DNA from 3 places in the Robertmurraya beringensis genome. Region 1 is predicted to be linked to each of the others. Evidence: predicted binding sites of a transcription regulator. Region 1 holds the regulator's gene; each other region holds the start of a gene.
The links. Region 1 encodes Rex, which represses fermentation and respiration genes when NADH is low (regulators of the CRP and FNR family bind a similar motif). Its sites were predicted from a motif close to TTGTGAAATATTTCACAA; they were not measured.

Region 1 (2,204 bases):
GATGAGCAATGATATGAGTTGTGAACTATGTTACAATGTTTTCACACAAAATGAGGAAAATAGTGTATGATTTTGAAAGAGGTGTATAATAGATGTCAGAGTTCACTCATTTTAATAAAGAAGGCAGAGCAAAAATGGTAGATGTGAGTGATAAGCCCGAAACGGTACGGACGGCCATTGCCCACTCTAGTATCACAGTTAATCAAGAGATATATGATCGAATCACACATAACCAAATGAAAAAGGGGGATGTGTTAGCAGTCGCACAGGTTGCAGCTGTTATGGCTAGTAAAAAAACATGGGATATTATTCCAATGTGTCACCCTATTCCACTCACAGGTGTTGATATTTCTTTTGATTGGGAATCAGATAACAATTGCCATACTCTACATATTTCTGCTAGTGTAAAGACAAAAGGGAATACAGGTGTAGAAATGGAAGCGTTAACAGCTGCTTCTGTTTGCGCGCTTACCGTGTATGATATGTGTAAAGCAGTAGATAAAGGAATGGTTATCGGGAAAACATACCTGGTTGAAAAGACAGGTGGTAAAAACGGTGACTTTAAGAGAGAAGAGAGACTATATTAGTTAAAGGTAGAAGGTAGGGGAAGAACGATGAGTAATGAATCAATGAAAATCCCACAAGCAACGGCGAAAAGACTACCATTGTATTATCGCTTTTTAAATAGTTTACACTCATCAGGAAAGCAACGCGTTTCATCGGCTGAACTAAGTGAGGCGGTGAAGGTCGATTCTGCAACAATCCGAAGAGATTTTTCATACTTTGGAGCCTTAGGTAAAAAGGGATACGGTTACAATGTAAACTATTTATTATCCTTTTTCCGTAAAACACTCGACCAAGATGAATTAACGAAGGTTGCGTTAATTGGGGTCGGGAATCTTGGGACAGCATTTTTAAACTATAACTTCTTAAAGAATAATAATACCAAAATTGCGGTTGCATTTGATGTGATAGAAGAGAAGGTAGGCACAAAAATTGGTGAAGTGCCCGTCTACCATATGGATGATCTAGAAGAAGTTATTGAAAAAGAAGACATTCAGGTCGCGATATTAACGGTTCCAGCACCGGTTGCACAATCCATTACCGATCGAATGGTTCAAGGATCGGTGAGAGGCATTTTAAACTTTACCCCGGCCCGATTAACGGTTCCCTCATCCATCAGGGTTCACCATATTGATCTGGCTATTGAGTTACAGTCACTGGTGTACTTTTTAAAGCATTATTCAATGGATGAAGAAATGGTAGAAGAATAAACAGTAAGCCGCCCCTTAGTGGAGCGGCTATTTCTTTTGCTCTTTCTTGATCTCTTTAATTTTAAAATGTAAAAGAATCATCCGAATGCCTGAACCAATATCAAAGGTCGCTAGCAAGACAAGCAGGTAGGTGAAAAAGCCCCACTCTCCATTTTGCTGTAAGTCCTGTATGGCAAACACTGTGAACAGAGCACCTAAGATGATGTATATAATTCCTGAAAATAAAGGTGACTGTCTCATAAGAAGAATCCTCCAATAAAGCTTTGCATTTGTTCTGCTTGTTTGATTAATTTTTCTAAGTCTTCCTTAAATACGGATTGCACAAGAACAACGAACGTATTCATCGATACGTGAGCAACGATCGGAACGAGAATCCGATTGGTTTTTACATACAAATACGCAAAGGTGAATCCCATTGCGGAATAAAGTAGAGTGTGCTCCGGCTCCATATGGGCAAAAGAAAAAATAACGGAGCTAAGCAAGGCTGATAGAAAAAAGTTAAATCGCTTATAAAAAGCCCCAAAAATGATCTTACGAAAAACAATTTCTTCTAATATAGGACCAATCACTGAGCTCACGACAATCATAATAGGAAAGGACTCAATGATGCGTAGAATCTGTTGCGTATTTTCAGAACCAACATCAATACCAATCAAACGTTCAATATTTGCAGCAAAGGCTTGGGCAAATAGGGCAAGAAAGACACCTGTGATAGACCAAAGGATCGATCGGCCTAAGCTGGCTCCGCTTCTTACTTCATTTGTGTTTACCATCTCATTACGCAACAACATCAGGACAATCACAAGTGTGAGCGAAAAGCTTATGACAAGCCAAGTGACCCCTGCGAACCCTTGAGAGTGATGGGTTTCAAAACCAATCAGTTCTAGTATCAGAGAGGTGATAGGGACACCAATAAAGCTTGAAAGCTGC
Region 2 (2,204 bases), on a different contig from region 1:
GCTGTGCCACAGAAATTCGCTAGATCTTGATTGGTTAATGGAACCGATATTTCAATTCCATTTTCTCTTAATACACCATAACTATTACATAACCTAATAATGGTTGAATAGAGTGCTCCTTTTTTTCCATTTAACACTAAATCACGAAACTTAGTAGTGGTTTTTCTTATATGATCATTCATCCATCGAAGGAATTCAATAGCTAACTGGCTATTTTTAAAAAAGGCATGTTCAAGTTCAGTAATATTGATGGCTGCAACTTCACCATTTTCTATTATTTTGGCATTAAATATATACCTTGGATCCACAGTAAATAAGGTTAGTTCTCCTACAATATCATAATGCTTACAAAGTCTTAAACTCAGCTCATTGCCTTCAGCGTTCATTTTTGAAATTTGAACCTTACCTGATAAAATAATATACATTTCTCTTGCTTCTTGTCCTTCTTTAAACAGATAGCTTCCTTTTTTTATAGGTACAATTCGTTCAGCCGATTTTAATAATTCGCCAAGTTCGTAGGATAATTCTTCTTTATATTTTTGAATCACCATCGGTATCCTCCTTTAAGCGTTGGCCATATATTTTTATTTAAAAGAATGTTATGTAACTGGTCAATATAGTTTACTTAAAAATGAGTTAACGTTTTGTGACAGAAATCACATTTAACTTAATAATTTCTTATAATAGTGATATTTGTAACAGCAGTGAAAGGGGAGTTTTACATATTCAAATAGTGTAAACCCTAGCTTTCAATAGTTTAATGATGAAATACGGGTAATGTAACCGTTTCACAAATAGTCACGAAGCGTTCAATAGTTTTTCTATTAACAAAAGTGAGAATGAGGGGTAAAATGACAGTAAATATTGTGATTTTTTTCACATTTTGAAAAGAGAAAGGATCCTGAACATGTATAATGAGCTTACACCTATTGAGGAAGCGGCATTAAACGCTAAGAAAAAAAGAGATACGTGGATGTCATCTAAACTCCATTACTTTATTAAAGCAATGCTTGCTGGAGTCTATATTGGTTTCGGAATCATGGTATCGTATAAAACGGGAGAATTTTTCTTTGATGCCGGGTCTCCATCTGCGATGCTGTTGGTAGCGATTTTCTTTGGGACTGCTCTCGTAATGATTATTTACGGTGGGGCGGAGTTGTTTACTAGTAACGCAATGACAATGACCATCGGAACGTTAAGAAAGGAAACTACCTGGTATGAGACGTTGCAAATCTGGCTGGCTTGTTACTTTGGCAATTTAGCTGGAGCATTGTTTTTTTCTCTTCTGATTATGCTATCGGGCTTATTTTTATCACCAGACAAATCGGAACTTTTGATGGACGTTGCAAGTTATAAGATGCACGGACATACATTAGAAATCTTTTTTCGTGCCATCCTTTGTAACTGGCTGGTATGTTTAGCTATTTGGTTACCAATGCATGTAAAAGGTGACGTAGCAAAACTCCTATTAACCCTCTTACTTGTATTTGGTTTTGTTATCTCTGGCTATGAACACAGCATTGCAAATATGGCGCTATTTGGAATTGCTCTAATGGTTCCACATCCAGAAACGATTACCATTTGGTCAGCAATCCATAACATCATACCTGTAACCCTTGGAAATTTAATTGGAGGAAGTATTTTTGTCGGAGCTTTATATGTGTACCTAAATAAAAAGCCTGTTGTTAAAGAAAAGAAAGTACTAGAAAATGAAGTTTCTTTCTCCGTCTCAGAGAAGAGAGTAGCTAAATTGTAAGGATTTATCGGATGAAAAATCTCCTTGATATCGTTCAAGGAGGTTTTTTTTGATGATGAAGAGGTTACTAATTAGTGAAAATGCCCATACAGGACAACTTTGCCTCACATATACTGCCGATAGATGTCATGGGAGGTGGAAGTAATGAGCGCAGAAGCTGGATTCGGCTACGGCGGTGGATTTGCTTTGATCGTCGTTTTGTTCATCCTATTGATTATTGTGGGAGCAGCATATGTGGGATGGGGATATTAATTAGTTTTTAATAATAAAAGGGGTTGAAAGGTATGGGCTATAACTACGGATATGGTTATGGTGGATGTGGGTATGGATACGGAGGATTTGTGTTAATTGTCGTATTATTTATCTTATTAATCATTGTAGGCGCTTCGTGGTTATAAGAAGAAATAAACAACCTGCTTGAAGGGGCAGGTTGTTTATTTTTGGATAC
Region 3 (2,204 bases), on a different contig from region 1:
CTCTATACTTTTTTTATTTTAGATGATTATTTAACCTTTATTTAAAATTATTATAATTTAATATTGATTATAATATTATATATGTTATAATTTATTTATAAGATAACTGAGGAGGAATTTTATTATGGAATTACAAGCTCAATTAAATCAACAAATCGCAAACTGGAATGTTTTATACACGAAGCTTCACCGTTTCCATTGGTACGTAAAAGGTCCTTTATTCTTTACCCTACATGCCAAGTTTGAGGAATTATATAATGAATCAGGTTTAGTAGTTGATCAATTGGCAGAACGATTATTAGCCATCGGTGGACAACCAGTAGCTACTATGAAGGAATATTTAGAAACAGCTACTCTAATTGAGACAAATAATGAAACAAAAGCTAGTGAAATGGTTTCTGCTCTTGTTGCAGACTACAAACAAATTAAGGATGAACTCTCTTCATTAGCTAATCTAGCTGAAGAAAACCATGACATCATTACTAACGATATGGTAACAGGACTTATTGAGTCACTTGATACACATATTTGGATGTTGACTGCTTACTTAGGAGAATAATATTAATAGAAGAGAAAGTCAGTGACAAATGTCGCTGACTTTCTTTTTTAACAAAAACCTCATTCGAATAAAGTTATATTAATATATCATTTATATTGTAAGCGTTTCCAAAATGATAATTGTGTTTTTTTCATTCTCACTAATAATCCTTGTAATTACGGTCATTTTTTATCGTTTTAAAGATAAAATCATTGTTCATACTTTGTTCAATATTTCACAAACTATTATTGTTTTTGTATGTTATATTTAATTCAAGAAAAACATTAGGGGTGATAAACATGATGGTATGCGAATGGAAGAACTTTTCTACAGACACTGAGACTTACACACTAGAAGTTTTTGAGGAAGTTATCGGAGATGAATTCGAGTCAATGATGTTTAATGAAAATGAAAGCCTTCCTGCATTCATTTGGACAGTTAACTACGTCGTCATCGTAAAGAGCTGTTCTAAATATATTTCAGATATATCTTTCGAGAAGATCCCTAGAAATCCAGTTTGCGCGTAACGTCCATTTAGGCGTTTACCTATACATCTTGCCCTACATCAAGTTAAATTTTTTTACTACCAAATGTGAAATGTTTCACAAACTAAATTGTTTAAACGGAGGTCTTTAACATGGCAGTTGAAGAAAAAGTGCTAACTGAAAATCAAGAAGTAGCAAAAATGATTGATGAGTTAGTTGCAAAAGGTCAAAAAGCGTTGAAGGAATTCCAAGGTTTCACACAAGAAATGATTGATAGCATTGTAAAGGAAATGGCTCTTGCTGGACTTGACCAACATATGCCTTTAGCAAAACTAGCGGTAGAAGAAACAGGCCGCGGAGTTTTTGAAGATAAAATGATTAAAAATATTTTTGCAACTGAATATGTTTACAACAATATTAAAAATAACAAAACAGTTGGAATTATCGATGACAACCAATATGAAGGTGTTTATACAATCGCTGATCCAGTTGGAGTGGTTGCTGGGGTAACACCTGTAACAAATCCAACATCAACTACAATGTTCAAATCATTAATTGCTATCAAAACAAGAAACCCAATCATCTTTGCTTTCCATCCATCTGCACAAAAATGTAGCAGTGAAGCCGCACGTGTCGTACGCGATGCAGCGATTAAAGCTGGTGCTCCTGAAAACTGTATTCAGTGGGTTGAAAAGCCATCTGTAGCAGCTACTCAAGCATTGATGAAGCACCCTGGAATTTCACTTATTTTAGCAACGGGTGGACCTGGAATGGTTAAATCAGCTTATAGCTCTGGTAAGCCTGCTCTAGGTGTTGGTGCCGGTAACGTTCCTTGCTATATTGAAAAATCTGCAAAGATCAAGCGTGCTGTAAATGACTTAATCCTATCTAAGACTTTTGACAACGGTATGATATGCGCTTCTGAACAAGCGGTTATTATTGATAAAGAAATCTACAATGAAGTGAAGAAAGAACTAATTTCTAATAAGTGCTACTTCCTAAACGATGCAGAAAAGAAAAAGGTTGAGGCATTGGTTATTAATGAAAATACATGTGCAGTTAACCCAACGATCGTAGGGATGCCTGCTGCTAAAATTGCACAGCTTGCTGGAGTAGAAGTGCCTGAAGATACAAAGATTCTTATTGCTGAACTTAAGACAGTTGGACCTGAATCTCCACTT

Region 2: ACFFHF_RS20210 (formate/nitrite transporter family protein) is a predicted target of Rex. The motif match lies at 865-882, and genes of this name have one in related genera.
Region 3: adhE (bifunctional acetaldehyde-CoA/alcohol dehydrogenase) is a predicted target of Rex. The motif match lies at 1,129-1,146, and genes of this name have one in related genera.

Annotation. Positions count from the first base shown of each region.
Region 1 covers NZ_JBHLUU010000101.1:24,329-26,532, reverse strand. Annotated here, with positions in the region: gene moaC (cyclic pyranopterin monophosphate synthase MoaC) at 93-587, shown strand; gene ACFFHF_RS14230 (redox-sensing transcriptional repressor Rex) at 615-1,274, shown strand; gene ACFFHF_RS14225 (YdiK family protein) at 1,302-1,514, opposite strand; gene ACFFHF_RS14220 (CPBP family glutamic-type intramembrane protease) at 1,511-2,204, opposite strand, start outside.
Region 2 covers NZ_JBHLUU010000122.1:56,845-59,048, forward strand. Annotated here, with positions in the region: gene ACFFHF_RS20205 (helix-turn-helix domain-containing protein) at 1-551, opposite strand, end outside; gene ACFFHF_RS20210 (formate/nitrite transporter family protein) at 908-1,756, shown strand; gene ACFFHF_RS20215 (YjcZ family sporulation protein) at 1,901-2,008, shown strand; gene ACFFHF_RS20220 (YjcZ family sporulation protein) at 2,041-2,154, shown strand; gene ACFFHF_RS20225 (cold-inducible protein YdjO-related protein) at 2,197-2,204, shown strand, end outside.
Region 3 covers NZ_JBHLUU010000010.1:36,039-38,242, reverse strand. Annotated here, with positions in the region: gene ACFFHF_RS01895 (Dps family protein) at 125-559, shown strand; gene ACFFHF_RS01890 (hypothetical protein) at 838-1,065, shown strand; gene adhE (bifunctional acetaldehyde-CoA/alcohol dehydrogenase) at 1,176-2,204, shown strand, end outside.